Regions from separate parts of the Ruegeria sp. J8 genome, predicted to be linked through region 1. Evidence: riboswitches for the same ligand, from Rfam matches in the RefSeq annotation. Region 1 holds a riboswitch; each other region holds the start of a gene.
What was found. A riboswitch is a leader RNA that binds a small molecule or an ion and turns the genes downstream of it on or off. The one in region 1 is predicted to bind cobalamin.

Region 1 (7,550 bases):
GCTGGAAGGCTGGCGCGCGGCTGGAGCCGAGGTGTTGCCGTTCTCGCCCTTGGCCAATGAAGCCCCTGCGGCGGATGCCGATCTGGTTTGGTTGCCGGGCGGATATCCTGAGCTGCACGCAGGCATTCTGGCCGCCGCATCCGTCTTTCAGGAAGGGTTGCGGAACCACGCGCAAACCAAGCCCGTGCATGGAGAATGCGGGGGTTATATGGCGCTGGGACAGGCTCTGATCGACAAAGAGGGTGTCTCGCATCAGATGGCCGGGTTGTTGGGGCTGGTGACGTCCTATGAAAAGCGCAAGTTCAATCTGGGCTATCGTCGCGCCGAACTGCTGGCCCCGATGCCCGGCTTTGCCGTAGGCACGGGCCTGCGGGGGCATGAGTTCCACTATTCCTCAATCATCGAGCAACCTGACGCGCCTTTGGCCCGTGTGTTTGACGCAGAAGGGGCCGAAGGGCCGCAGACCGGATCGGTGCGTGGCAACGTGACCGGCACGTTCTTTCACCTGATCGCGGAGGCCTCAGTATGAGTGGGTTTGTCTCGTTCATCGGCTCAGGTCCGGGCGATCCGGAATTGCTGACGCTCAAGGCCGTAGATCGGATGCAAAAGGCGGATGCGGTGCTGTTTGATGACCTCAGCAGCGGGCCGATCTTAACCCATGCGCGCGAGGATGCCGATCTGGTGGGCGTGGGCAAACGGGCGGGTCGCCCCTCGCCCAAGCAGGACCATGTCAGCCGGTTGTTGGTGGATTACGCCCTGACCGGGCAGCGGGTCGTGCGGTTGAAATCCGGCGATGGCGGCATGTTTGGACGTCTGGAAGAAGAACTGGTTGCCCTGCGCGCGGCTGGGATCGAATACGAGATCATCCCCGGCATCCCCTCAGCTGTAGCGGCGGCGGCGGCGGCGGGCATCCCGCTGACCCGCCGGTTGACCGCGCGGCGGGTGCAGTTTGTCACCGGCCATGATGTCAGCGGCAAACTGCCCGAGGACCTGAACCTGCCCGCGCTGGCCGACCCGGATGCGACCACCGTCGTCTTCATGGGCAAGCGCACCTTTCCTCTGCTGGTCGAAACGCTGCACGCACATGGCCTGCCGCTGGAAACGCCAGCACTGATGGCCGAATCCGTCTCGACCCCCGAGCAGAAGCTGCATCGCAGTACTGTAGGCGCGCTGTCCAATAAACTGGCGGACGAGATAGGCACCGCCCCGGCGCTGATCCTTTACGGCCCGCTGGCAGAGTTTGACGATGTTTGACCTGACCTTGATCGGCATCGGCACCGGGAACCCTGACCACGTGACCTTTCAGGGCGCGCAGGCGATCCGCTCGGCGGACCTGATCCTGATCCCCCGCAAGGGCGAGAATAAGGCCGATCTGGCCGGGCTGCGCGAAAAGATCATTGCGCAGGTGACCGACACGCCGCCGCAGATCGCCTATTTCGACATCCCCAAGCGCCGGTCCGACGACGGATATCTGCGCGGGGTGGATGAATGGCACGACGCGATTGCATTGCGCTGGAGCGAGGCAATCGCCGCCCATCCTGGAGCACGACATGTAGCTCTACTGATCTGGGGCGATCCGTCGCTTTATGACAGTTCCCTGCGGATTGCAGAGCGGCTGGACCCTCAACCGACGACGCGGGTGATTCCTGGCATTACAGCGCTGCAGGCGTTGACGGCTGCCCACGTGATTCCGATCAACGATCTGGGTGCCCCCTACATCGTGACCACGGGGCGGCGGATTCGCGACGAAGGGTGGCCGGACGGTGCGTCAAACGTGGCGGTAATGCTGGATGGTGAGTGCTCGTTCCAACATCTTCAGATGGCAGATTATGACATCTGGTGGGGGGCGTACGTGGGCATGAAAGAGGAAATTCTGATCAAGGGGCCCTTGGCTGAGGTTGCGCAGCAGATTCTGGACACCCGTGCCGCTGCGCGCGCCGATCACCGGTGGATCATGGATATCTATCTTCTCAAAAAGTGCGTGAACTGACCAAATTGGTCGCGAATGGCGATTGCGCCACGCGGGTTTTAAAGGCTAGATGAACCCGTCTGGTCCCGTCGTTCACAGCGACGAGCTAAGAGGGAATGTGGTGCGATCCGAGTTGCTCCAATCCACAGCCGCCCCCGCGACTGTAAGCGGTGAGCCTTGCTCAACCAGCCACTCCTGAATTTTCAGGGGGAAGGCGAGCACAGGCCCTGACCCGCAAGCCAGGAGACCTGCCAGGCGTGATTTGAAACACCGGCCGTCGGGTGCGACGGCACAGGAGAATTGAAAATGACAACACAAACACAAACCGCCTCGCGCGCTGGTATCCTGCCCGTCATGTTCGCTGTGATTCTGGGTCTTGGCATCATTTCGGTGACTGGCCACGTTCAGGCCGCTGCCCTGCATGACGCAGCCCATGACGTGCGTCACGCAACCGGCTTCCCCTGCCACTAAACCCATGTTTAGCCGTATCCTGACCAGCGCGTTGTTCGCTGGTGCTGCAGCGGGGCTGATTGCCGCCTTGCTGCAGTTGGTCTTTGTGCAACCTGTGTTGCTGCACGCGGAACTGTATGAATCAGGCGAATTGGTCCATTTCGGCGGTGACGTCGTAAGTGCTCACCCCGAGCTGCCGGGAATGTTCTCGGACCTGTTCCGCGATGCGCTGAGCGTCATTTTCACGATGCTTATCTATACCGGTTACGCGCTGATGATGATTGCGCTGATGTCCGTGGCTGAGGGCAACGGCCACAAGATTGACGGGCGCACCGGCGTTTTGTGGGGGCTTGCGGGGTTCGTTGCCGTGCACCTCGCACCCGGATTCTCGCTCGCGCCAGAAGTGCCCGGCGTGGCAGCAGCCGATGTAGCTGCGCGTCAAATCTGGTGGTTTGCGACCGTCGCAGCAGCAGGTGTTGCCATGTGGCTGATTGCCTTTGGCGGCACCCTGATCAGCTATGTGATCGCAGCCGCCCTGCTGTTGGCCCCACATCTGATCGGCGCGCCCGAGCCGGACGTGTTCACCGGCCCCGTTCCGACCGAGATCGGCGCGCTGTTTGCCGCACGCGCTTTTGGCATCGGACTGGTAGCCTGGGTTCTGGTCGGGGCATTCGCCGGGTACTTCTGGCGATATGAAAGCCAGCGTGCCGAAGCTGCGGCCTGACAAGCACGCTTATGAACACGCCGAGACCAGCTCGGCGTGTTTGCTACTACCATCAAGGAATATAAAATGGCACGCTCACTTGCCCTGTTTGCAATCGGCATAGTTTTTGGCAGTGGTGCAGGATTTGTGGTTGCGGCTGCAAATGGCGTTACTTTCGACGGCCATGACCATGGCGATCCTGCACATCACAGTTCATCTCACGCCGAGGCAGCCGCACACGATCATTCGACTGCCATCAACCTGCCTGCTGGCGCTGATGCTCCGGGGCTTGAGATCGCTCTTACGCCCGATCCTATGGCGGGCTGGAACCTGCATGTCATGCCGCAGAACTTTCGGTTCTCACCACAAAATGCCTCAAAGACCGATGTCGACGGCGAGGGGCATGCACATGTCTACGTAAATGGAGAGAAACTGGCCCGGCTGTACGGTAACTGGATGCATATCGACCATCTGCCGCAGGGCGAGGTCGAAGTCTCGGTCTCTCTGAACGCAAACAGCCACAGCCCGCTGATGGTCGACAACATCCCCGTCAGCGCGGCGGTCACACTACAGGTCGACTAAAGCGCCGGGATACGCGCCCGCAAACACATCCGGAGCCGCCCGCAAGGCCGGGCGTCTTCGATCCAGCCTTTGGGGCTTTCCAGATAGGTCCGGCAGGTCGCCACGATATCATCGGCGTCCGAAGCGACATCGACCCCTGAAAACACATATGTCGCCCCGCCATCGGCCTGCAGCGCGATGGCCACGGGTTCTGCACATCCACTGAAACAGGCGTGCTGATCGACCGAAACCCGCCCCTCAATCCCCGCGCGGGTCAGGGCGGATTCGACAGCTTTGACCTCGGCTCCGCAATCGCGGGCACCGGCACAGGACGAACATATCAACAGGCGCATCTGATCCAATTCGGAACTCATCGGGTGGCATTTGCCTGTTTCTGAGGGTTTCCAACCGCAGGCGCAATCGAGAAAACGCACAAGATTGTGAGTGCGCCCTGTCCCGCTTTCTGGCATCACTGTCGCAACCCCGAAACAGGAGGCCCCGATGAAAGCCCTTTGGACTGCGATTGCCCTGATAGCGACCCCTGCTTTGGCAGACGAGCCCCTTTCGGGCTGGGCCAGCTACGCAACCGACAAAAGTTACGACGCGTTGGTTGCCGACACCAAGGATGCCATCAAAGCTAATGGTCTGATCGTGGTCACGCAGGCAGGCCCGACCAACGCCGCCGCATCGCGCGGGATCACTATCCCCGGCAATCGGGTCATTGGTGCCTTCAACAACGACTATGCGGTGCGCGTGCTGGAAACATCAGTGAACGCGATGATCGAGGCACCGATCCGCTTTTATGTCACCGAGAACGAGGACGGCACCGCCACCCTATCCTACAAGACTCCCAGCTTTGTCTTCGCGCCCTATGTCTATGAGGGCGGAGACCCCCTGCGCGAGATCGCTGAGGAGCTGGATGGCAAGTTTCAGGCTGTGGCTGAAACAGCAGTCAAATAGTCACACTGGCGTGATCCGCCTTGCGTCTGGGGCCGTCCTCCGCAATCTGCTGTGAAACAGTTTTTCGGAGCATGACTTATGCAAGACCTCTCGCCCCGCGCAGCGGACCTTCTGGCCCAACGTTTGTACGAGGCCGGATGTCGCCACGCCTTTGGAATGCCCGGTGGTGAGGTTCTGACTCTTGTCGATGCGCTGGAACAGGCCGGGATCACCTTTCACCTGACCAAGCATGAAAACGCCGCCGGTTTCATGGCCGAGGCCGTGCATCACCGCGATGGCGCGCCTGCCATTCTGGTTGCCACCCTTGGCCCCGGTGCGATGAACGGGATCAACGTGGTCGCCAATGCCTTGCAAGACCGTGTGCCGATGATCGTGCTGACCGGATGCGTCGATGCCGATGAAGCGCTGACCTATACCCATCAGGTAATGGATCACGCACAGGTCTATCGCTCAATCACCAAGGGGACGTTTACACTGACCGCCAAAGGCGCAGACATTATTGCCGATAAGGCGGTTACGTTGGCCAATCAGCCGCGCCCCGGTCCAGTGCATATCGACGTGCCGATCTCGGTCGCGGATACCCGCGTGTCGGGCGTGAAACCGCGCCGCCGCGCCAAGATTGCCACCGTATCCCCCGCGGGCGACTGCGTCGAGAAAGCCCGCCGTTGGGTGTCACAGGCCGAACGGCCCATCGCAATTGTCGGGCTGGATGTTCTCTATGACGACTCGCGCAACGTGGTGCAGGCATTTCTGGAGCATTTCGACATCCCAATTGTGACGACCTACAAGGCCAAGGGCGTAGTCCCCGAGGATCACCCTCTGTGTCTGGGCGGCGCGGGCCTGTCGCCGTTGGCTGACAAACATCTGGTTCCGCTGGTCGAACAGGCCGATTTGGTGCTGTGTCTGGGCTATGACCCGATCGAAATGCGCCCCGGCTGGCGTGAGATCTGGGACCCTGAGGAAAAGCGTGTGATCGACGTCTCGGCCGTGCCCAATGACCACTACATGCATCAGGCGGGGCTGAATCTGGTCGCGCACACGGGCGAGACGTTGGAGGCCATTGCCAAAGGCACCCCGTCGCGCAAGACATGGCCGGGCGGCGAGCCCGCACAAGTCAAAGCCGCTTTGGCGCAGGCGTTTCCAGCGGATGACGACTGGGGGCCCGCGGCGGTGATCGCCGAAACCCGTGCTGCCCTGCCCGCCAACACGCTGGCGACCGCCGACAGCGGCGCGCATCGTATTTTGCTGAGCCAGATGTGGGACTGCTCCGAGGAACGCGGTCTGATCCAATCCTCGGCCCTGTGTACCATGGGCTGTGCCGTGCCGATGGCGATTGGCCTGAAACTGGCCGAACCCGACCGCCCTGTGATCAGCTTCTCGGGTGATGCCGGGTTCCTGATGGTTGCCGGAGAGCTTTCGACAGCAGCCGAGATGGGGGGAAACCCAATCTTTCTGGTCTTTGTCGATGCAAGCCTTGCGCTGATCGAGCTGAAACAGCGCCAGCGCCAGATGGGCAATACGGGCGTGGATTTCGACCGCCACGACTTTGCCGCCATGGGCCGCGCGTTCGGCGGAAACGGCCACACGGTGCGCAACCGCGAGGAGCTGCGCGCGGCGCTGGACGCGGCGGTCAAGGCCGACAGCTTTACCGTCATCGCCGCCGAGATCGACCGTGGAGGCTATGATGGCCGGATCTGAGGGGCCGCTGACGGGCGTCAAGGTTCTGGACCTGTCCCGCATTCTGGCAGGACCGACCTGCACGCAATTGCTGGGCGATCTGGGCGCCAACGTGATCAAGATCGAAAACCCGGCAACCGGCGGCGATGATACGCGGCAGTGGGGTCCACCTTATGTGACGGACGCAGATGGGAATGCATCGGACCTAAGCGCTTATTTCATGTCGGCCAACCGCAACAAGAAATCTGTTGCCATCGACATCGCCACCCCCGAGGGTCAGGCGGAAATCCGACGCATCGCCTCGCACGCGGACATTCTGATCGAGAACTTCAAACCCGGCGGGCTGGCGAAATACGGCTTGGATTACAAAACCTTGTCGCAGGAATTTCCCAGCCTCGTTTATTGCTCGATCTCGGGTTATGGGCAGGATGGGCCGAACGCATCGAAACCCGGGTATGACCTGATGGCGCAGGGCTATGGCGGGATCATGTCGCTGACCGGCGACCCCGAAGGCGCGCCGATGAAGGTGGGCGTGGGCATCGCTGACGTGATGTGCGGCATGTACGCGACCGTCGGTATTCTGGCCTCGCTACGTCACCGGGATCAAACAGGTGAGGGCCAGCAGATCGACCTTGCGCTGGTCGACGCGCAAATTGCGTGGCTGATCAATGAGGGCGTGAATTACCTGACCTCTGGCAACGTCCCTCAACGGCGCGGAAATGGGCACCCGAATATCGTGCCCTATGACGTCTATCAAACGGCGGACGGGCACGTGATCCTGGCGGTTGGCAACGACAGCCAATTTAGACGGTTCTGTGACTTCATCGGGCAGCCTGCCCTAGCGGACGATCCCCGTTTTGCGACCAACCCATCACGTCTGGAACATCGTGATGCGCTGAATGCAATTCTGCGCCCAGCCGTGCAAAACTATGACACTGAAACCGTCATTGCCGAGCTTGAGGCGCGCAAAGTGCCTGTGGGCCCGGTGCAGACGTTGGATCAGGTTTTTGCCACCGATCAGGTCGCCGCAAGGCAGATGCAGATCGCCATGCAAGCCGACCCGGCACAGGTGAATCTGATCGGAAATCCGCTGAAACTGTCCAAAACGCCTGTAACATATCGCAGTGCTCCACCGACCTTTGGCGCGGACACTCAGGCCGTTCTGAACGCCGAAAACCCGTTTGAAGACTGAAACACAATGCCTAATTCGGCGGCATGTTGCTGAAACAT
Region 2 (7,550 bases), on a different contig from region 1:
CCGTGTGGACATTCTGGAAGAGCTCGGCGCCCATCGCCTGTTGCATGGCGTGGTGGGGGAACAACCTTTTTCGGTGATGACCGGCAAGGATGATGCAGCCTCCATCGGGACCGCGACATTGAATTTGAAGCCCGAGGCCCTGCGACTGTTTGATCCTGAAACGGGGCGCAAACTGTGACGGGGCAAACGTTTGAGACATTGCCCGCCGTGACGCTGGAACAGCGTAACGCGATCTTGGCTGCGCCGCGCACGGCTGAAGCGCATCGCGATTTGCTGTCCAGCCTGCCTGCCATGAATGCCGTGCAAGTTGGAGGCCGTGCTACGTCCACTCATTTGCAAAGCGATTTCACAGTGGCTGCCTGGAATGTGGAACGGTGTCTTTTCCCCGAAGAAACCGCCGCACATCTTGGCAAGGTCTGCCCCGATATCGTCTTGTTGTCCGAGGTCGATCACGGCATGGCCCGCACTGCACAGCGGCATACCACTGAAGTGATGGCCGCCGCGCTTGGCATGACCTACGCCTTCGGTGTCGAGTTTCACGAACTTGATCTCGGCGGCGCGACCGAGCGGGGCTTTTGCACGGATGACTTCAACAGTCTTGGCTGGCATGGGAACGCAATCCTGTCCTCGGTGCCGTTTGAACGCACGTCACTGATCCGACTGGACGATCACGGCCATTGGTTTGCCTCAGACACTGGCGCGACGGACCCGGATCAACCGCGGGTCGGCGGTCGCAATGCCATCGCCGCCATTATCCCGGCCACGCAGGGTTCGCTTTGCGTTGTGTCCACTCATCTGGAAAGCAACGCAGATGCAGCGCACCGCCATCAACAGTTCCAACGGTTGTTAGATGAAATCGACGCGTTTGCGCCCGGACTGCCCGTTCTGATCGGTGGGGACCTGAACACCGGCAACCATCTGCCCCCCGATTTTGACTGGCGACGTGAAACCTTGTTTGGGTTGGCCGAACGCGAAGGCTACTCATGGTCTTTCACCGCAGAAGGTCCTACAATCCGACCCAGCCTGATCACTCCGCATCCTGAGCGGGTCATGAAACTGGATTGGCTGGCCGGACGGGGTCTGAAGTGTCTAGACAAAGGCATTCTGACTTCAATCTCGGACGAAGGTACGCCGCTTTCGGATCATGATTGCGTCTGGTGTCGCACAGGCTAAGCACTGGCCCGCTCAACTATCTGGATAAGTCCCTTTTACCGAAACAGAAAAACCGTCTAACATGCGGTTCATCGCGGTAGAGGGACGCAACCATGGTAACAAAAGCAGAATTGGAAGCAGAGGTCGCCGAACTGCGCCGCCAGTTGGCCGAACACGCCAACCCCGAGCCACCCAAGGCCCCGGAACCAGCCGATGCATTCGTCGACAACCTCGGCCATTGGACTGCCCAAATTGATGAAGTTCTGACAGAATTCGAGGATTTGCCGCATAAAAAGCCCATCCTATTCGCCCTTGGCGTCTTTGCGCTTGGGTACATGATCGGTCGATCCCGGTAGGAGTCTGACATGAGCCGCATTTCCCGAAATATCTCGATCATTTTGCGCGCTGAACGGCTGATTGCACAGCGTCAAGTCGCAGTTGCCGCAAAGCGCACAGGCATCTATGCCGCAGTAGGTCTTGCCGTGGGTCTTGCCGCCGTGATGCTGAACGTGGCCGGGTTTTTCTGGCTGTCAGAGACTCTGTCGACGACCTCGGCCGCGCTGATTGTGGCCGGGATTGATCTGGTGGTGGCCGTTCTGCTTGCGGTAGTTGCGAATTCCATGACGGCACAGACAGACACGTCGGATGCCGTCGAACTGCGCGACATGGCTTTGCGAGATATTGAAACCGAAATCCGAGAAAACTTCGCGGATGCGCGCAACGCCGTAACCGGCATTAGGCGCGATCCGCTTGGCACGCTGACACCTGAAATTGTCAGTGCACTTCTTGGGGTCCTGCTGAAATACGCCAAGACCCGTAAAAAGCCGCAGGACTAGGTCACTCCATTAGGTTCGCAGCCGCGCGGGCGATCACCATTTCCTCATTCGTCGGAATCGACAGAATCCGCACGCGGCTGAAATCGGTTGAAAGAACCGTGCCACCATCGGCATTCCGGGCGTGATCCATCTCGATCCCGATCCAGCGCATGCCGTCACACACCATCTGCCGGATTGCGGCCGAGTTCTCGCCAACACCACCCGTAAAGACCAGCGCGTCGATCCCTTCCAGTGCGGCTGACAATGCGCCCAATTCGCGGCGTATGCGGAAGACGTAATAGTCAATGGCCTTACGCGCCTCGGACGTGTCAGCGGACAGAAGGGTGCGCATGTCCGACGATATCCCCGACAGACCCAGCAGACCGGATTTGCGATACAGAATCTCGGCAATCTCATCCGCCGACAGGCCTTCCTGCTGCATCATGTAAAGCACAACACCAGGGTCAAGCTGCCCGCTACGCGTTCCCATTGGCAACCCGTCCAGCGCCGAGAACCCCATAGTCGAGGCCACCGCCCGACCACCCGAAACCGCACACATCGAGGCCCCGTTACCCAGATGCGCAATAACCACGCGCCCGTCGTACAAGCCCGGCGCGATCTCTTTCAGCTTTTGCGTTATGTAGTCGTAGCTGAGCCCGTGAAACCCGTACCGTCGTACGCCTTTGTTATAGTAGCTCTGCGGCAGGGCGAAGGTGTCGTTGACCCAAGGGTGTGTCCGATGGAACGCCGTGTCAAAGCAGGCGATCTGCGCCGTGTCCGAGAAGGCCGCGCTGGCTGCGCGTATCCCTGCAAGACTATAGGGCTGATGCAGCGGCGCGAAAGGTATGAACCCAGACAACGTCTCGACAACCGAGGCGTCAATGCGCACCGGCTCGGAATAAACAGTGCCCCCGTGGACGACGCGGTGCCCGATGGCACGTACATGGATGTCCGGCAGGTATTCCCGCGCCATTTCCAGAAAGGCGTGGATCGCCTCGTCATGGCTTTTGGTGTTGGTCAAAGGACGGTCGATCGAGCGTCCTCCAGCGGATTGGGCCAGCAAACGTGGTGCGTCGCCCAAACGTTCGATCTGGCCACGCCAGCGCATACTGGGGCGATTGCCCTCAACCAGCTCATAAAGCGCGAATTTCAGGGAAGAAGACCCGGCGTTCAGCGCCACAACATGATCAGCCATGGATTTTACCCTTGTTTGCATGCGCATGAAGCGCGGCTACAGCACAGGATGCCAATCGCGAGGCATCATCATCGGATCGTGACGTCAAAATGATGGGAACGGCCGCACCGATCACGACCCCTGCCGCCTCGGCATGAGAGATGAAGGTCAACTGTTTTGCCACCATATTCCCGGCCTCAATATTAGGCGCGACCAGAATATCGGCAGCACCGGCAACCTCTGACGTGATCCCTTTGGTACGGGCGGCGTTCAGATCAACCGCATTGTCCATCGCCAGCGGCCCATCGACCAACCCGCCGGTGATCTGACCGCGCTCGGCCATTTTCGACAGCAAGGCCGCATCGACCGATGACGGCATATGCGGGTTGATCGTCTCAACCGCCGACAACACGCCGACCTTGGGCTGTTCGATTCCCAAAGAATGTGCCAGGTGAATCGCGTTTTGCACGATATCCGCCTTGGTTTCCAAATCAGGCGCAATATTCACCGCCGCATCCGTCACCATGATCGGGCGCGACATGCCCGGAACATCCATTACGAACACATGTGACAGTCGCCGCCCTGTGCGCAGCCCTTTTTCACGACGCAAAACCGCGTGCAGCAACTCATCGGTATGCAGATACCCCTTCATCAGGGTCTGCGCGCGTCCGTCGACTACAAGATCCACGGCACGGTGCGCGGCGATGCCGTGGCTGCGGGCCTCGACAATTTCGATGCCAGACAAGTCGGCCCCCAGCTCAGCGGCAGCAGCGGCGATTTTATCGGGGTCCCCGACGAGGATCGGCGAAATAATATGATTGGCATGTCCCAGCAACGCGCCGCTCAGAGAGTTGGGCTCTTCTGGCGCAACAACGGCGGTTGGCATCGGCTCTAGTGGGCGCGCTTTTTCCAACAGCGCGTCGAAATGGCGGTGCCGCTGCACGATCAGGCCAGGGACCTCGACCGAGTCGAACTCCATATGCGTCGAAGGCGGTGTGACCTGAACGGTGCCGCTGAGAACCAGAGCATTGTCAACGACCCGTCGCACTTCGGCTGAGCAGAGCAGATCACCATCGTCGCGCTTTTCCTCAACAGCGACAAAGGCAGTCAGTTCTTCACCCGCAAGCACCGGGAGGTGGAAGGCCAAATCCGCGCGGCGAGTCTGCGTTCCGGCGCCGGGCATGTAGTTTCCCAGCACGGCTGCGACCAGACCGGCGGGCCACAGCGCGGGTGCGACGGCTTCGGCAAGGCCGTCGCCATCCCCGTCATAGGTTGCCAGATGCAGCGGATTGTGATCGCCCGAGGCCGAGGCAAAAGCATAAAGGTCGTCAACCGTGCACAAGCGGGTCAGTTGTGCCGCGTCGCCAACCTTGAGCTGCTCGAAGGTTTTATTTTCCTGGATTTTCATAGCGTGCCAACTTTGGTTTTTCGGACGTCTTACCGACTTGGGTCGCGGGTTTAATTGATGCAGGTCAGTTCGGGGTCACAATAGTACGTCCAGCACCCTTGAGCCCGCAAAACGTAGCCTCGGCTTTCAAATTTTGCTGCGTCGCAGCATAACTGATTGCCCACTGAGCAGCAATATCCTTTGCGCTGTCTTCACCGGAACGTTGCGGAATCCATATTGACCCATGCTCTGATCTGAGGCAGTGACGCTACGATGGTTCCCGATGCTGCACGCGCGGGATGAAAAGGGAATACGGTAAGGTGCAGACCAAATCCGTAACTGCCCCCGCAACTGTAGGCGGTGAGCGACGCCAATATCCCACTGGCCGGATCAGGTCGGGAAGGGTGGCCAAGCACAGACCCGCGAGTCAGGAGACCTGCCATCTCAAACGCAACCAAACCGGGGCGGGGTGTCCTGGAAAGAGGCTCAATGTCACATCGACTCGATGTCATCAGAACCGTTCCTCTCCCTGCCCGTCTGGCATGCAGGTGGGGCGGAGCATGACGGATCATGTGGTGCTGATCTGCACGACCTGCCAAGGGGCAGAGGCGGCGCTATCGATTGCCGAGGCCCTGCGCGAGCGCCTGCCCGAGGGCTACGGCACACGGATGATCGAGTGTATGGCCGGTTGCGATCACCCGCTGACCGTTGGATTTCAGGCGGGTGCGAAGGCACAATATCTGTTTGGCGAAATTCAAACCTCGGCCGATATCGACGCTTTGGCCGCTTTCGCGCGGCAATACCAAAACAGTTCCACAGGTTGGACCAAGGCAACGGATCGCCCCGAGGCGCTGTTGCACAAGACCTTGTCGCGGATGCCGCCCTTGGCTACGGGGGCCACATGACCGAACATGCGTTCCTTCAGGTCAACGGCGTCGGTTATCACGCCTATCACGGCGAAGTTCTGCTTCAGGACATCACCTTTGCGCTTCACGAAGGCGCGGTTCTGGCCATCGCTGGGCCCAACGGCGCAGGCAAGACAACGCTGATGAACCTTCTATGCGGGTCCGAGCATCCTTCGGACGGCAATGTACTGTTCAAGGGGCGAAATTTGCGCAGCATGTCAGCGACCGAGCGTGCGCGGATGATCGCTGTTGTCAGCCAGCAGGAATATCCCGACGGGCGGCTCTCCTTGCGCGAGTATGTAGCGCTGGGACAGATCCCGATCCGGTCCGACCGCTCGGCCGAGGCCCATGCCGCCGATCTTGCGCGAATTTTGGACCTGACCAGCCTGAACGATCTGGCCGACAAGCGCATGGCGGTTCTGTCGGGCGGGGAACGGCAGCGCGCCCATATCGCGCGGGCATTGGCACAAAACCCGGCACTGCTGTTTCTGGACGAGCCCACCAACCATCTGGACCCGGACGCCAAGGGGCGGATGTTGTCACTGGTGGCCGGGCTGGGGATCACAGTGGTGATGATCGTCCACGATCTGGTCATGATCCCGGAATTTGCGACGCATGTCGCGCTGATGAAATCCACCCGTCTTACCGGGTTCGGACCTGTGGCCGACGTGCTCACCACCGACCGCGTGCGTGACACGTTCGGCGTAGATTACCTGTTTTTCCAGCACGAGGGCCGCTTGATCCCGGCGCTGGACATCCGAAAAACCTCAGTTTCCAATCCTGTTAGGAGCATTTCCGAATGAAACACATCTTGTCCGTGGCGCTGGTTACAGCCATGGCGGGCGGTGCCGCCGCGCATGAAGTTACCGTCGACAATTGCGGCGAACCGCTGGTGTTTGAAACCCAGCCCGAGCGTCTGGTCGTGCATGACATGAACATGACCGACATGGCCTTTGCACTGGGTCTACAAGACAAGATCGTCGGCCTGACCGGGATTACCGGCTGGTACAAAACCAGCCCCGAGTTCGACTCGCTGCGCGGCGATATCCCGGAACTGGCCCCGAAATATCCGACGGTCGAGAACCTGGTGGCCGTTGAACCCGACCTGTTCTTTGCCGGTTGGTACTACGGAATGCGGCCCGGTGGTGATGTGACACCGGAAACGCTGGCGCCCTTCGGGATCAAGACTATGATCCTGTCGGAAAGCTGCGTTCACCTGCATAAGGACCGCCCAAAGGCCAGCATGGACCTGCTGTTTGACGATGTCCTGCGTCTGGGCAAGGTCATGCATGTTGAAGACAAGGCCGAAGCGTTGGTTTCAGGCTGGAAAGACGAGCTGGCCGCGATTGAGGCGAAAACCGCCGATCTGCCGAAACCGCGCGTGTTCCTGCTGGACGGGCCCGCTGATGCGCCCTTCACCGCCGGAAAATACGCCATCCCAGATGCGATGATTGCCGCTGCGGGCGGTCAGAACGTGACCCATGACATGGATACAAGCTGGGGCCGTAGCTCTTGGGAGGCCGTCGCCGCCGCGAACCCCGAGTTCCTGGTGCTGTTGGACTATCAAACCGGAAATGGCGCGGCGGATACGTTCAAATTCCTGCAAGAGCACCCGGTGATGTCGCAAACCGATGCGGTCAAAAACGAGCGCTGGATCGGTCTGCGGTACGAAGAACTGACGCCGGGACCCGCGAACATTCAGGCGATCTCGAAAATGGCACAGGCCATGCATAAGGGCCTGAACTAATTTGGGCCGTCTGGGGCTGACACTTTTGGTGGGGGCGGTCATTCTGGCCGCCCTTCTTCTGGTTTCAACAATCTACGGAACCACATCCATCCCTCTGTCCGATACATTCAAGGCCATATTGCTGGGCACAGGCCTTGTGGATGGAGACGTGTCGCCCCTGCACCGTATCGTCTTTGACCTGCGCCTGCCCCGCGCGCTGTTTGCGGCCGTGATCGGCGCTGGTTTGGGGATTGTCGGCGTTGTCTTGCAGACAACCACGCGGAACGATCTGGCCGACCCGTTTCTGTTCGGGCTGTCTTCGGGCGCTGCAGCGGGTGCTGTGTTCGTCATCACCGTAACCGGGGACATTCTGGGGTTCTGGACCTTGCCG
Region 3 (7,550 bases), on a different contig from region 1:
GCGGGCCCGGCCTTTGGGTCGTCAGGAGTGTGTATCAGAACGGCAGCTTGATGTCTGCGGGCAGACCCATGCTTTCGGTCAGCTTGGCCATCTCTGCCTGCGCGCGTTCGGCGGCTTTGGTCTGTGCGTCCTTGATGGCGGCGAGGATCAGGTCTTCTACGACTTCCTTATCGTCGCCGTTGAAGATCGAGGGGTCGATGTCCAGACCTTTGAGTTCGCCCTTGGCGGTGGCAGTGGCTTTGACCAGACCTGCACCGGATTCGCCGACAACCATCAGATTGTTGAGTTCTTCCTGCATGTCGGTCATCTTGGTCTGCAGATCCTGCGCGGATTTCATCATCTTGGCCATATCGCCCAGACCGCCGAGTCCTTTGAGCATTACGTTTTCTCCTGCTAATCGGTTTGTCGCCTAGATACGGATAGCGCCCGTGCGGCACAAGGGGGCAGTGCCCTCCCGCCCGTCGTCGCGGTCTTTTGCAAGACCTCTCCTCCCGTTGGGCCCGGCAGAGCGCGGGCAACGCCCGCGCTCTGCCGGGCCCAAGGTCGCTCAGGGGTATCGGCGTCAGCCGATGGCCCGTGGCGGGCGCCGGAGGGTTAGTCCTCCTCGAACGGGTCCCATTCGTCTTCGACCTCGGGCAGGGCTTCGGTTTCGACCTTGGCGGCGCGTTCTTCGGGGGTTTCGATGCGTTTGATCTTGGCTTTGGGGAATTGAGCCAGCACCGCCTGCACCAGCGGGTGCTGTTCCGCCTCGGCTTTCAACGCCAGATCGGCGGCGTCGCGGATTTCGGCGATGGTTGCTGCCTTACCGTTGGCGACAATCGTCACCGCCCACCGATTGCCGGTCCAGCGTTGCAGTGCGGTACCCATGCGAGCGGCCAGGTCGGCTGGGGCCGAGTCCGTCGGTGTGAATTCAATCCGTCCGGGTTGGTACGAAACCAGCCGGACACCGTTTTCGACCTCGACCAGCAGTTTCACATCCCGGTTGGTGCGGATCAGTTCGACCACATGTTCGAAGGTCGGGTAGCGGGCCAGAGCCGTCTGCACATCCTGCGCCAGTGCCGCCGTCGGTGCACCTGCTCCGCCGCGTACGTGTGGCGCATAGGCAGAGGCCACGGGGGCCTGCACGGCGTGCGGTGGGGCGCTCATTCTGCCGCCGGGTCCGTCATTGGGTGACGGAGGCGGGGTGTCTTGCAAACGTTTGATCAACTCTTCCGGGCTGGGCAGGTCGGCAACATGGGTCAGGCGGATCACGGCCATCTCGGCGGCCATCATGGCGTTGGGGGCGGCTGAGACCTCTTCCAGAGCCTTCAATAACATCTGCCACATACGGGTCAGGACGCGCATCGGCAGGGCCTCTGCCATTTGCTGACCGCGCGCGCGTTCGTCGGGGGACACGGTCGGGTCTTCGGCGGCATCCGGCGTGATTTTCACGACCGAGACCCAATGGGTGATCTCGGCCAGATCGCGTAGCACGGCCAGCGGGTCGGCGCCTTCGGCATATTGCGCGCCAAGCTCAGTCAGCGCCCCGGCGGCGTCGCCGCGCAGGATCATGTCCATCAGGTCCAGCACTCGGCCACGGTCGGCTAAACCCAGCATCGCACGCACCTGATCGGCGCTGGTTTCCCCGGCACCGTGTGAAATCGCCTGATCCAGCAGAGAGGTCGCATCCCGCGCCGAGCCTTCAGCCGCGCGGGTGATCAACGCCATCGCGTCCTCGGCGATTTGCGCACCTTCGGCCTCAGCAATGCGGCGCAGCAAGCCGATCATGTCTTCGGGTTCGATCCGGCGCAGGTCGAACCGCTGGCAACGCGACAGAACCGTCACGGGTACTTTGCGAATCTCGGTGGTAGCAAAGATGAATTTCACATGCTCGGGTGGTTCCTCAAGCGTCTTGAGCAGCGCGTTGAAGGCGCTGGTCGACAGCATGTGGACCTCGTCGATGATGTAGATCTTGTAGCGGGCCGAGGCCGCGCGGTAGCGGACGCTGTCGATGATCTCGCGAATATCATTGACGCCGGTGCGGCTGGCGGCGTCCATCTCCATCACGTCCACATGGCGGCCCTCCATAATGGCCACACAATGTTCGCACTGGCCGCAGGGTTCGGTGGTCGGCTTGCCCTCGCCGTCGGGGCCGATGCAGTTCATACCCTTGGCGATGATACGGGCCGTGGTGGTTTTGCCGGTGCCGCGAATGCCGGTCATGATAAAGGCTTGCGCAATTCGATCCGCCTCGAACGCGTTTTTCAGCGTGCGTACCATGGCGTCCTGACCGACTAGATCGGCGAAGGTTTCCGGGCGGTATTTGCGGGCAAGAACCTGATAGGCGGGGCTGGGCGTGTCGGTCATATCTGCTCTGTCGGATTCGGAGTCCGATGCAGCGTAGTGACCCCTGCCGCCCACGTCCACAGCAGCAGCGCAGGAAATTCGATTTGCAAGCAAGGACGCAGGCGATACATCATCGGTGCAGATTGATCGGAACGTGCCATGAATAATTTCGCCATCTATTCCCTGCGACTGGGGCCGGGTCGTCTGGGGATATCTCCGCTGCCCGGCGCGGGAGGTGCCTATGCGGCCGATCTGAAGACGGTGCAGGACTGGCGACCGGATCTGGTGATTTCAATGACCACAAGCTCTGAGATGAAAAACCTGGGAGCGGCGGCGTTCGGTGGCGATCTGGAGCGGCACGGGGTCGAATGGGCTCACCTGCCGGTCCAGGATTTTGGTGCGCCGGATGCGCGGATACAGGCCATTTGGTCCAATGTCAGCCAGCGGGCCCGTGCGCTGCTGTCCGGCGGCGGAGGCGTTTTGGTCCATTGTCGGGGCGGCTGCGGGCGATCGGGTATGGTTGCTTTGCGGTTGATGACGGATAGCGGACTGCCCGCAGATACCGCTTTGCAGATGCTACGGACAGTACGTCCCTGCGCCGTCGAGACCGAGGCGCAGATGGTCTGGGCCACTTCGGCGGCCCGGACGGGCAGCTGAATTCAGGCTGAAAGCTGGTGTTCGGTCGGCGCGGCTGGCTGGGGCGCCGTGGTAACCACTTCCATCATCGCGCAGGGCGGTGTCGGCAAAAGGCTGGCTGCGTGGGCGGTGAAATCTGCTCCGAACAACATATCCGCATAGCGATCCAGCCGCTCGGCCGGAGTGTCGGCGGCCACACCGCAGAACACCCGGATCTGATCGGGTTGGGCGCGAAACCGGGCCGAGCACCCTTCGGCGCAATGGGTCAAGTCGCTGCTGCCTTCGATCTCGAACGCATCGGTTGTTGCCGGACGGGCCGTGGCCATTGCATCCGTCAGGGCGCGTGCCATTCGGGCCAGTGCCGGGCAGGGGGCGCCGGTTTTTTGGCATACCGTCGCGGTGAATTCGTGGGTCTTGGTCTTCCAGATCATGATGCGCCCTCCGCGCGCTGGACGAGGGGCATGGATCAGGTGTGACAGCGTGCTGACGACCTGTCCCGGACACCCCGCCCGAGTTTCGGTTTTCGTTCGATGGCAGGTCTCCTGACTTGCGGGTCGTGGCTTTGCCGACCTTCCCAGCCTTTCGGCCAGTGGTATCTCGGCATTGCTCACCGCTTACAGTTGCGGGGGCAGTCTCGGCCTTGATCCGTTCCGGCAATGCCGGGCAGGATCGCACCGTGTTCCCTTTTCATCCCGCCCCGTGACCGGGGACGAGAACCATCACGCCATCGCTAGCGGTTGAGCGGGCTTCGAGTCAAGCGCCATTGAATCCCGGCGCGACGTTGGGTCAATTTCCCCACGGCTTGACTCTGATGACGGAACAGGGCCGACTGCGCGGGTGAACTAAACAGTTTAGAACATGAGGCGCGGGCGATGTTGGACAATACGCATTCTGTTTTGACCGAAGATGTCCAGTTTCCGTCCGGTCCGGCGATGCTGTCGGGGCGGCTCTATCTGCCTGCTCTGCCTCCCAAGACAGTTGTGATGATCCATGCAGCGACCGGCGTGCCCCGCGACTATTATCAGCATTTTGCCCATTGGCTGGCGGCCGAGCAGGGTATGGCTTGTCTGACCTATGACTATCGGGATTTCGGCCATTCGCTGACCGGCCGATTGCAGGACTCGCAGGTAACTATGGCGGACTGGGCGCTGGTCGACATGCCCGCCGCCCGCGCGGAAATGCGCAGACGCTTCCCGGACGCGGAACAATGGAGCATCGGCCATTCCGTTGGTGGAATGCTGGGCCCGGTTCAGCCGGATATCGCGCAGATTGACCGCATGATCTGTGTTTGCTCCGGGCTTGTCACTCTGTCTGATCACCCGTGGCCGTACAAGGCGCTGGCGGGGTTGTTCTGGTATGGCCATGCGCCGCTGGTTGTCAAAGCGGCGGGGTATTTGCCGGGCAGGGCTTTGGGTTTTGGGGCTGACCTGCCCGCGCGGGTCTACTGGCAGTGGCGTAAATGGTGCACGGCACCGACGAACTACCTGCCCGATTTGGGCAAGACCCTGCCCGAGGCGCACTGGGCCGGGCAGGGAGTGCCGGTCGATCTGATCGCATTCGACGACGATCAGGTGGTGCCGCCCAAAGCGGTGTGGCGCCTGGCCGAGCTTTATGGCCCGAATGCGCGGCGTAGGTTGTTGTCACTGTCAGATTTTGGGGTGAAAGAGATCGGGCATATCGGCGTGTTCGCCCGTCGCAACGCAGCGGTCTGGCCGCAGCTTATTGCCCAGGATCATGTGGTAGATAAGTGAGAGGTTGGACATCGACCCAAGCGGGGCTCGTTGTGGCTGCTTCCTTCCGGACCTGACCAGGTTGGCGAGGCGCTCGCCCGCGCCAACCTCTCAGCACGCGATATAGGCAAGTGCGCGGCAAATGACAACCCGTCAGAGCGTCAAATGGATCATCAGAAAACCGGCCTCGTCCTCTCCGGCGATGTTTGGTGCAAATTCTGAGATGTCGTCCAGATGGTTCCGGGCCTTGTGGCCAGTACGCAGAACCGCCACCGCCCCGGCCACGGGGGACAGACGGAACGGACGCTCGAACACGGTGCCGGAATGAGGCCCGGCAGTCACGTAGTTTTTGACCAGATCTTGTAGAGGCAGAATCGGCAGCGGAACGCGCGTCGCCCGCCCGGCAAAGGGGAAGTGCCCACCGCCATTTGCGCGGTAATTATTCAACGCCACCACAAAAGTCTGCTCTGCATCCAAGGGTTGGCCTTCGAAACGAATCTCGCGGACGCGGCGGGCCGATGGGTGCAAAAGTGCCCCATCTGCGCCAAACCGAGCGGGCTGGCTAAGGTCGATCCGGTATGTCAGCCCATGCAGGACGTCAAAATTATGCCCCGCGCGGTCCGAGGCCAGCAGATCGCATCGTTGGCCGGGGATCATCCTGTTAAAGACGCCTGCGGACATTTCCAGCCAGTCTTCGATTTGCGAACCGGTGACCGCGACGGCCATCATCTCATCGGGAAAGACGTTCAAGTCCGTCACATGGCGCAGGCAGATTTCCCCGGCCGGGACGTCGGTAAAGAACCGAGGCCCGGCACGCCCGCCGAATTTCGACGGGGACACGGCAGACAGGATTGGGCAGTCCCGATAGTCCGTATCCTTTAGAAAAGGTCGCAACGCGAGGGTTTGAGCGGCGGCCACGAAAGCCAAGCCCCGGTCATAGCCGCAAAAGCTGAAATAGCTGTGCATGTGCTGCTGTACCTGTCCCACAGGTTCGGCCACCCGCCGCCGCGTCTCGGCGTGGCCGGTGGCAAGTAGCTGCGTCAGTGCGGCGTCTTCATCTGACGCCTCTGTCGAAACTGAACGCACCTGCGCGTGTCCATGAAATACCTGCCATCGGTCGTCCAGTGATGTGCCGAGGGTCAGGTCGATGACGCCCAGATATGACCCCGCCGCACCGGGCATCACGACGGGGGTGCTGTGCACCAGCCCGCGATCAACGTCGATATAGCCGCTGTATTCTTGTTCAGGGCTGGGAAAAACCATATGGGAATGCCCGCCCGCAATGGCGTCGATCCCGTCGATGGCGGCCAACGGTACCAACGCGTTTTCCATGCCGGGCGTGTCTTGCGCCGGACCGAACCCCGTATGCGCCAGCGCCACAACGATATCGCAGCCCAGTTCGTGCAGTTCAGCGACTTTGCGGCGCGCACAGTCAAGGATGTCGTCGATCTGAACCGCACCTGCCAGCTTGTGCGCCTCCCATTTTGCGGTCTGGGGGGGCAGGACCGAGAATATGCCGATTGCAAGCTCGTGCGCGTGCCCTTGGATTTCGACCTCACGCCTGACAATCGTGTGCTCCTGCCAGACCTGCGGGCTGGAAGATTTGTGCGCATTGCTGCACAGAACAGGGCAGGGAGCTTGCTGCATGATCTGGTCCAGCACGTTCAGACCAAAGCCAAAATCGTGATTGCCCAGCCCTATGGCATCATAGCCCAGAAGGTCGAAGGCCTGCATCAGAACATGGCGCTCGGGGTGTTGAGCCACGGCCCAGTCGCCCAGCGGCGTGCCCTGGACCGAGTCGCCATTGTCCACCAGCAGAACCAACCCGTCCTGTACCTCGCTTCGGGCCTTGCGGATCAGGTCTGCGGTCCGGGTCAGGCCAATCGTCGGTTCGTGCCTGTCAGTGTAATAGTCATACGCCGTCAGATTCATATGCAGATCGGACGTGGCCAGAATTCGCAGTTGGACGGTTTGAGAAGAAGGAAAAGTCGGCACTACTCTACTTTAGGCAGTTTTATGTTAATCATTTTCAACAAAAAGAGTGTTGCGTGTAAATTTCAAGGCGGACCTGCGGTCTTTCAGCGGCAGCGGGTGTTTTTTCGGAGTTCCATGAATACCCATTGCAACCCCAGAACCATCGTGGCAGCCCTATGCGCACAATCTGGGGGGCATGCAATGAAGAATGCAGAGTTTGTGACGTTCGGCGGATCAGGGCTGGACCGTGCGGCGCATATTCGGGGCGATGCCGACGCGCTGGCTGGCCTGGTGGCGGACCCGAATGCCAAATGCCTGCTGATATGGCGCGGCAAACCCCTTGTAGAGGGTGAGGCTTCGGATCGGTTGGGTCTGATCCCGGTGTCTCATGCGCTGGTCGAAAAAGGACCAGGCGGAGTTGCGGATGGGCTGATTTTTCTGGGCCTGTCGGATGGTGTCCCGGTCTTTGCTGCCGATATCTCGAATTGGGAACCTGACGGGCAGGATTTGTCTGAAGTAGGTGGTTTCGTGGATGGCTCGGAACAGCAGCATCCTGACCTGCCAGACAGGTTCGTATTTGCCGAGCTGCGCCGGATCATGACGTGGCTGTCCCCGCGTGATGCCGAGCTTGCGGCGACCGCCAAGGCGGTGATCGGCTGGCACGAAACCCATAAATTCTGCGCCCGCTGTGGCGCGGCCAGCGCGATGACGCAGGCCGGATGGCAACGAAGCTGCCCCACGTGTAGCGGCCAGCACTTTCCGCGCACGGACCCGGTGGTGATCATGCTGATCACCCATGGGGACTCGGTACTGATGGGGCGGTCTCCGGGTTGGCCCGAGGGGATGTATTCGCTGCTGGCGGGTTTTGTCGAACCCGGCGAAACG
Region 4 (7,550 bases), on a different contig from region 1:
GGCCAAAAGCAAAGCACTTGAACCAGGCAACGTGCCAGATTCAGTCGTTGCGCTGGCAGGGCCGGGGCAGGATCTGGCCACGGCACGCCTTTTGCCAGAAGACAATTGCTTCTGGTATGAGCACAGCGGACCTGTCGAGACGACATTGGTACCATTGCGCGCGACGAATGGCGCTCCGATCTGCGCCGCGCGAGACGCCTGATAAAAAAGAGGGCGACGACGTCCACCTACGCTGCCCAAAATTTATGAGCGGGCTGTGACGCTATCTTCGGCCGAGTATAAATATGCGGTCGAGCCGATTCTTACATGTGGGTAGAGATCATTGATATGGGCCATGATCATTCTAACACATCCAGAACTTGCGCGACCACCGATGCTTCTAGGCTGAGGCGTGCCGTGAATTCTGAGATATGTATCTCGATTTCCAACGTATAGATAAAGGGCTCGAGAGCCGAGAGCATTACTTGGCCCGGGTTCCATACCATCCCGAAATTCCGCGTATTCGGGGTTGCGCTCGATCATTGAAGCCGTTGGCGTCCAATGTGGCCACTCGACCTTGCGCCGGATAGCATAGGTTCCGGGCTCGTAAAGGTTCCCTCGCGCGATCGCAACGCCATAGCGCATTGCGGTCCCGCCTTCCTCGATATGGTAAAGATAGCGCGCGACCGCATCGACATGGATGTCACCAGGAACCAAACCATCATTTGCTACGACACGTCGTGGTAAAAAACGGTCATGAACGCCCCATGGATTTGAGGTCGCTGGATCGTAATCAAATGGCGTGACCTGGCTGTCCCAATAGGTCTTTTGCGACGAGGTTGGCCATGTTTTGGCGATCAATGGACTGGCCGCAGACGCGGAAAACAGCGCAGTGGTTGATTGAATGAAATAGCGCCTTGTCAGCATAGATCTCAGCCTGGTTCACAAGTTCAATGTATTTGCATCGCATTTTCACGATCAAATTCGAGTCTTAAAGCCTCTAGCAGCTAGAGCTTCAAGAGGTTTCAGGTAACGCTTAGTTTATCCAGTCGATCAGGTGCGCGGTGGCGTGAACTCTGATTTGATCGAGTTTGCTTTGGACTGGGTCAAAAAAGCAATGGAAAGAACCGAAATGCCCATTGTAGTTGCTTCATGTTTTCGGTTTCCGACGATGCAAGCCAAAGGAACAAGACGGGAATTCGGCGCGGCTTTGCAACAGCTTATCTGTCCTTGGATACAGAGCGGCAAAAACCCGCGCGCACGCTGTACTTGCCGCTTAGACCCGCTGAATCCGCGTAGTTGTCTTCTCAGCCAGGAATGTCAATCAGGAGTCATCGCCGTCAGGCTGCACGGTCACTTTGGCCTCCACGGGCACACCCTCAACCATCAGAGGGCTGTGGCTGTTGCCATTGAGAGAAACTTTTACTTCAACATCGCCATCGGGGAGCGACGGAAGGTGTAACCAATTGGCATAAAGGCGGCCCAGCTTTTCGCCGTTGATATAAACATGCGCGTGACCTTCGCCTGGAACGTCAGCCGTGGAGGCATTTTCCGGAGCAAAGCGAAAGTTCTGCGGTGTCACACGCAGATTCCAGCCCGCCATAGGATCCTTAATCATCTGGATCGCCACACTGGGGGCGTCGCTGTCGGCAGGCAGATTAGTGGCAGCGGAGTGGTCGTGCGCTGCCATCTCCATGTTGCCGCCGTGTTGGGCCGGGTCAGTATGGTCATGGCTCTCAAAGGTGCTACCGCTGCTGGCGGCAATCACAAAGCCAGCACCGCCGCCAAAGACAAGTCCGATGGCAAAGAGAGCAAGAGAACGGGACATCTTGTCATCCTCAATAAAAAAAACCCGCCGGTGTAACCAGCGGGGTAGCAATGGAGGAGCGCGATCAGACTGCAGCGCCTGCGCGCTTGCCTTCTGTCTGCCAGAAGTGGCCGGTGAAACTGCCTAAGAGTGCCCAGGCGGCCATGCCGATGCCGAAGGCCCGGGCAGCAAAAAGCGCCCCGATCTCGGTCGGAACCGGCCCAGAGAAACTCTCAGGCTCAGGGGCCCCGATAATATGCGGTACCATTAGCAGCACGGCCGCAATCAGGTAGCTTACCAGGTTACCTCCAAAGGCAATCAGCCACATGGCTACGCCGGCTGCGGCAACGGTGACCGTCCACCAGATCTGACGCACTCCCACATCTGCTGCCGCTACGCCGGGAACTTCTGGAGCCAGTGACAAGCCAGGAGCAAAGTGGAAGGCGACAAAGCCCGCAAGACCCCAAAGCAGGCCGGTGCGGCCGTTGATCTCATGCCCCTGACGTTCGGCTACTGACATCAGCGCCGCCAGGACTAGCGCATAGCCGGTGTAGGTAAGCATGGTGAAGATAATGCTGAGACCATCGCGCATCGGCTCGGCGAACATGCCGGGCAGGTCGGGATGCGCAGTTACGGGATCAGCGCCAAAATGCACCAGGTCGCCGCCCTCATAGAGCTCGGCGTGAAGTAGCACTGGCTGCACGAAATACAACTGCAGAAGGGCGGCAATCAGCCCCGCTGCTGCACCAGCGAACAAGCCGCTGGTCAGAATACGACTGAACATTGTTTTAGTGGCAGGGGAAGCCAGTTGCGTGGCGCACATCATGAGCCGCGTCATGCAGGCCAGAAGCCTGAACATGGCCAGTCACGGTAATGATCCCTAGACCCAGAACCACGGCGAATACTGCAGGCAGAAAGGATGCGCCAGCGGCGGATGCCTTGATCGTTTTTGTCGTCATTTTAATCCTCCTCGCCGTCACACCCGACGGCATATGTTGTGTCCATCCTACGGCCGGTCTCCTGACTCGCAGGTCACAGCAGACTTCCCCCTTCCCAGCGCCATTACGCCAGTGGTATTGGAAGGCCGCTCGCCGCTCACAGTCGCGGGGGCGGTCAAGGCTTCAGTGCGGTAGTTTGGTGCACCGTCCTCATTCCCGTTTCAGTCCCAGTGCGTAGGCACCTTTGGACACCGTAGAAGCCTTTATTGTTCCATAGTGCTTTGTTCCGTCAAGTACGAAAGCGACATCATAGTATTCTGCAGCGGTCAATCTTAGGTAATGGCAGGCTTGGTTTAGATTTTAGCCGTTCAGTGCAGAAGGCTAAGTCGAAAAACACAAACTGTAAGCTGAAAACTCGACACCGGAGCTTTGGTCGGCAAGTTGCATGTTGGCTATCTTTTTTGTGCCGGTATACGTGCAATCGCCTTGAAACGTAGCTTACCTAGCTTCCTGGCGTCAGCGAAGTCGCCGTCAGTACTGTCCTCATACATCCGCATGAAGATCATTATGTCCGGAAGATCGACAACCGTAACCTCACCGAAAAGATAGGCGGTCTTGCCGCTTTGTCGCACCGCCAACGTCTGTGGTCGGTGACAACCGGACATGCAATCCACTTGCTGCAACTCGGCTTGCACCCCCGATGCCTCCAGCGTTGCGGCTAATTGATCATAAAGGGTGGAATCCGCGTCGCGGCAGGTTCTGCAAAGCGTGAGGTTAGGTAGGCACATGCGTCAGGCTGATCCTTGATCGAGAACTTCCATCTGAGATTTCATATTTGCTGGTCGGTTGTTAGCTCAGTTTCAATACGTGTTTTGACTCTAAGTCTGGAAAAGAGTCCATACTCAGGCAGGAAGGACACATGAGCCCTAGCCCTCGAAAACTTTGCAAATACACCGAGTGCGAGACGGGGATTTGGCAGGGCGAAGAAGCAACCATCAGACGAAAAAATTTTTAAGTTTCTACGTGAGACTGAGCTGAAGCAGGTGGTAGGCGATGAAGTGGAAACAGCTCACGCGAAACATCTTTGTTCTTCAATAATCTGAAACAGCATTGCCTCCGGGATCGGCTCGCCATGACACGCCTATTTTCAGGTCCGCGCGCACCGCGCCTCCCAAGGCGAATTCCGAGACGCGACAGGTTCTTGTTGCGCGTAACTAGGTTCGTTCTATCGTCAATTACAGTCTAGATCCGGGACATATAGCGGGGTTCGTGCTTGATGGTTACCTTTCGGTTACCACGACCGATCATGGGACTGAATGCGTAGCGACAACCGACGACATTCAAAAGGAAGTACGCTGATGCGAAACGCCTCGGCATTAACAACTTTTCTGTCTGCGTCACTACAACCGAGGATCGCCCATGCCGCCATCGGTTCTCGCCGCAACCCGGTGTGATGGGTGTTGTGATAACGGCATATCTCCGGGTGCAGCCAGTCTTCGAACTCCTCCAATGTCATCGACGCAGTGCCGGAGCCGTCGCATTTCCCCTTATCCTTGGGGGATAATTGCGTTCTTCCCTAAAGTAGATGAACGGCCTCCATGGTCGTCCTAATCAGGCGTTCGATATCTTCGCCGTAACGCGCTCGACCCGGTGGCCTTTACTTGACGGAGATACTCCAATCTGAGCGGGTCAAATGGAAGGTTTCGCTGCGGAAACGCGCCCATTGTCTACGTGTATGGCTTGCGGAATCCCAACAGTAGGCCAATACGACACCTCCGAGATATCTGGCGCGCGGATCGAATTCGTTCACACGCAATGGTGCAAACACAAGCAGATGGACGAGTCGGACTGAGCATCGAAACTCAACTATGCGCCCAGAACAATGCAGGTCGTGACATCAATTGCGAGAGGCAACCAATGTCTACCCAATGGTTTAGCCGCTAGAAACCTGTACCCAACGATCAGGGTGAATCGGGTCCTGTATTCGTAGGAAAAGATACCTTGTTTCCTTCCACGTTTTGATCCTGTTGGTAACATTGTCCAGAACCAAATCGCCTTCACTCGAGCGATAGACTAGAACAGCATGGCCATTGCGATTGGTGTCCAAGACGGTCGCGATTAGTAGCTTCGTAGGATCCACACCGTTCTGCACAAGTTCAAACTTCTTTTGCAAAGCGAAGTCTTCGCAATCTCCTGACCCTTGCGTCGGCAGTGTCCAGTATTCCTTTGTCCCGTATTGGCTTTGATCCGAAACGGCACGGATTCTCCGATTGACGCGCGTGTTGATCGTTTTAACGATCTGATTTTCTTGTGCCACGGACAGACCAGAACTACGAGCGCTCGCGCACGCCCAAGAGTAATCTTTGCATAGTGTTTTGGCACCGGATGGCGCTTCAATCTTTCTGTCAAGACCGATCGAGGGAAGCTCAGAGGCTTGTAATGTAGCGGCAGACACAAAAAAGCTGCATATAAAACAGATCATTGGGAGATAACCCAGCAGGTTTTTCGATAACATTCTCTGAACTAACGTGGGATTTGTCATATCTGCCTTCTCCATGCTCGTTCCTCGAAGGTATCCAAACTTCCGGGGCCAATGTATTTTATTCCAAGCCTTCATGTGCCTTGAGGCATTGCAACTGCTTCTTAGCCTCTAGGGGTAAAGCGGCAAAAATTTGCAGATTCTTTGGTATTTCTTCCTTAGTTGACAGCATCAGAGCATCCACGCCATCACCAGTCCGGCATAGCTAACAGCGCGAACTAGAGGGTAAGCTGATCGCAATTCTCTCATTCAACAAAAATACAACACAGATCGGCCGTCATCGCTTAAGGTTACGAAATACTGGGACAATGAAGCCGCTCCTCCCCAAACTGAGACAGGCAGTTTCGGTTTTTCCGGGCGCTGCAATTAGTGACCGCTAATGACATCTTTGACGACAGGCTCGTTGAGCAACGCCGTTAGCAGGGGGCATGCTGCTCCTTCAGTACAGGTCTGCACAAGTTCTACCAATGCTTGCTCCAGCCGTTGGAGAGCGGCGATCTTTGACCTGACCTTGTCGAGATGTTTTGTTGCGACGTCTTCGGCGTCACGACAGGCTTGCTCCGGCGCTTTGGACAATTCGCGAAGTGCGCATGCATCCTGAATAGTGAAGCCAAGATCGCGGCAGCGTTTGATGAATCTGAGCTCGGATATTTCCCGTTCCGTGTAAGCGCGGCGCCCCGAGGCGGTTCGACCGGTTTTCTCGACTATGCCTTCCCGTTCGTAGTAGCGGATCGTCTCGACCGACAGGCCGGTCAATCTCGCCACTTCGCCAATCGCAATCATGTGATGACCTTTCCCTTGAACCTGTAGCCACTACAGGATGCATATTGTCGGTCATGATGTCGAATTTCGCAAACCGCACGAAGCAAAAATCGAGGAAGCCGAACCGGCTTCCGCTCAAGATCGTCAAAGTCGGAGAAAGCAGACTATGAGCAAGTTTGTAGGGGCGAGTTTTCTTGGATCGTTTACCGCATTTGGCGTTGCGACCTGCTGCATCTTGCCGATGGCCTTGATTTTACTTGGCTTGGGAGGGGGCTGGCTGGCCGTATTTGGCAAGATTGCCGCCGCGAGTTATTACGTGCTCGGCGGTTCGACGGCCCTGCTGTTTCTCTCTGGCATCGTCGCGTACCGCCATGGTTCACTCGACCGCCTCAAATGGTGGCTGACAGGCAGTTTTGCGTTAACGACCATCGCTTGGGTTATCGTACTCAACGAAATCCGAATAAATGATTTCCTGATAACCTTAATGTGACGCCATGAGTGAAGAACGCCCGAACCTTGTCAGCACGATCATCTGCCCGGAATGTGGACATTCAAGACCTGAAACGATGCCAACAGATGCGTGCCAGTGGTTCTACGAATGCACATCTTGCGGAAAAGTCCTGAAGCCACTTCCCGGCGATTGCTGCGTCTACTGTTCCTACGGATCGGCCCCATGCCCGCCAATTCAGGCGGGCGACAAATGCTGCGGTTGATACGGCGACCGGGATGTCGGTTTTGTCCGCAAAGCCGGTCATCAGGCTTGGCGGACGCAGGTATTTTTTCACCGTAGGCTGGAACTTGCCCGGTAGGACAAGGCAGGCGTGAAGTCACGGATCAACTGGTTTGCCGTGAAGAATGTCACGTAAACCGGGCAGAACAAGCGAGCGCCGTGTTTTTCAGGATCTTGCCAGCGCCGTCGGGACTTCATACGGCCGGGTAGCTGGCAAACACCTCTGTGGTTCCATCCTTGCGGATCAGGAAGACGTCAAAGGCTTCGCGTTCGCTTTCCGGCCCCATGCCTGGCGAGCCGAACGGCATTCCGGGAACCGACAGTCCGACAGCATCCGGGTGTTCGCCCAGCAGGCGCCGGATGTCAGCGGGCGGGACGTGTCCTTCGATCATGTAGCCCTCCGCGCGGCCCGTGTGGCATGACATCATGCCCTCTGGAATACCGTTGGCGGTTTTGTAAGCGTTCAAGGCCTCCCAGGCACTGTTTTCCACGCTTAATTCAAAGCCTTCCGCCCGCATGATTTTGATCCACGAGCCGCAGCATCCGCAATTCGGATCCTTCAGGACATGGATGAAACGGTCGGTTTTCGCGAAGGCGGGAAGCGCCGCGCTTCCCGCAAGGGCCGCGGCTCCTTGCATCACGCGGCGGCGGCTCAGGTTATTCGTCGTCATGTTCCCTCCGGGGAAAACTTGTCTTGAACCGATGTGAAAGCGCACCGGCAGGGTTGAATGCGGATCGCAGATACGAGACTGCCATATTCGTTACCCTCGGATACTCATCAGATATGGCTTTCTG

Region 2: it holds a riboswitch for cobalamin, as region 1 does, so the genes downstream of both, ACR0L1_RS12245 (DUF1636 family protein) here and ACR0L1_RS06135 (CbtB domain-containing protein) in region 1, are expected to answer to the same signal.
Region 3: it holds a riboswitch for cobalamin, as region 1 does, so the genes downstream of both, ACR0L1_RS17600 (hypothetical protein) here and ACR0L1_RS06135 (CbtB domain-containing protein) in region 1, are expected to answer to the same signal.
Region 4: it holds a riboswitch for cobalamin, as region 1 does, so the genes downstream of both, ACR0L1_RS20685 (CbtB domain-containing protein) here and ACR0L1_RS06135 (CbtB domain-containing protein) in region 1, are expected to answer to the same signal.

What each region holds. Positions count from the first base shown of each region.
Region 1 covers NZ_JBQFMR010000002.1:512,863-520,412, forward strand. The annotation lists gene ACR0L1_RS06120 (cobyrinic acid a,c-diamide synthase CobB) at 1-529, shown strand, start outside; gene cobA (uroporphyrinogen-III C-methyltransferase) at 526-1,254, shown strand; gene cobF (precorrin-6A synthase (deacetylating)) at 1,247-1,990, shown strand; cobalamin riboswitch at 2,034-2,239, shown strand; gene ACR0L1_RS06135 (CbtB domain-containing protein) at 2,276-2,440, shown strand; gene ACR0L1_RS06140 (CbtA family protein) at 2,445-3,143, shown strand; gene ACR0L1_RS06145 (hypothetical protein) at 3,210-3,704, shown strand; gene ACR0L1_RS06150 (DUF1636 family protein) at 3,701-4,057, opposite strand; gene ACR0L1_RS06155 (DUF302 domain-containing protein) at 4,185-4,643, shown strand; gene ACR0L1_RS06160 (thiamine pyrophosphate-binding protein) at 4,722-6,341, shown strand; gene ACR0L1_RS06165 (CaiB/BaiF CoA transferase family protein) at 6,328-7,512, shown strand.
Region 2 covers NZ_JBQFMR010000005.1:81,102-88,651, forward strand. The annotation lists gene ACR0L1_RS12215 (ABC transporter ATP-binding protein) at 1-178, shown strand, start outside; gene ACR0L1_RS12220 (endonuclease/exonuclease/phosphatase family protein) at 175-1,173, shown strand; gene ACR0L1_RS12225 (hypothetical protein) at 1,266-1,508, shown strand; gene ACR0L1_RS12230 (hypothetical protein) at 1,518-1,988, shown strand; gene ACR0L1_RS12235 (acetate/propionate family kinase) at 1,990-3,162, opposite strand; gene ACR0L1_RS12240 (bifunctional enoyl-CoA hydratase/phosphate acetyltransferase) at 3,155-4,549, opposite strand; cobalamin riboswitch at 4,787-4,986, shown strand; gene ACR0L1_RS12245 (DUF1636 family protein) at 5,089-5,433, shown strand; gene ACR0L1_RS12250 (ABC transporter ATP-binding protein) at 5,430-6,236, shown strand; gene ACR0L1_RS12255 (ABC transporter substrate-binding protein) at 6,233-7,180, shown strand; gene ACR0L1_RS12260 (FecCD family ABC transporter permease) at 7,182-7,550, shown strand, end outside.
Region 3 covers NZ_JBQFMR010000009.1:47,510-55,059, reverse strand. The annotation lists gene ACR0L1_RS17615 (YbaB/EbfC family nucleoid-associated protein) at 35-379, opposite strand; gene ACR0L1_RS17610 (DNA polymerase III subunit gamma/tau) at 595-2,346, opposite strand; gene ACR0L1_RS17605 (protein-tyrosine phosphatase family protein) at 2,485-2,982, shown strand; gene ACR0L1_RS17600 (hypothetical protein) at 2,985-3,392, opposite strand; cobalamin riboswitch at 3,477-3,697, opposite strand; gene ACR0L1_RS17595 (alpha/beta hydrolase family protein) at 3,834-4,712, shown strand; RNA gene ffs (signal recognition particle sRNA small type) at 4,707-4,805, opposite strand; gene ACR0L1_RS17585 (bifunctional 2',3'-cyclic-nucleotide 2'-phosphodiesterase/3'-nucleotidase) at 4,845-6,686, opposite strand; gene nudC (NAD(+) diphosphatase) at 6,867-7,550, shown strand, end outside.
Region 4 covers NZ_JBQFMR010000012.1:92,650-100,199, forward strand. The annotation lists gene ACR0L1_RS20665 (hypothetical protein) at 1-202, shown strand, start outside; gene ACR0L1_RS20670 (L,D-transpeptidase) at 244-906, opposite strand; gene ACR0L1_RS20675 (hypothetical protein) at 1,304-1,807, opposite strand; gene ACR0L1_RS20680 (CbtA family protein) at 1,872-2,570, opposite strand; gene ACR0L1_RS20685 (CbtB domain-containing protein) at 2,575-2,745, opposite strand; cobalamin riboswitch at 2,780-2,995, opposite strand; gene ACR0L1_RS20690 (DUF1636 family protein) at 3,177-3,512, opposite strand; gene ACR0L1_RS20695 (transglutaminase-like cysteine peptidase) at 4,658-5,281, opposite strand; gene ACR0L1_RS20700 (MerR family transcriptional regulator) at 5,630-6,046, opposite strand; gene ACR0L1_RS20705 (hypothetical protein) at 6,192-6,515, shown strand; gene ACR0L1_RS20710 (GDCCVxC domain-containing (seleno)protein) at 6,520-6,738, shown strand; gene ACR0L1_RS20715 (DUF411 domain-containing protein) at 6,950-7,426, opposite strand.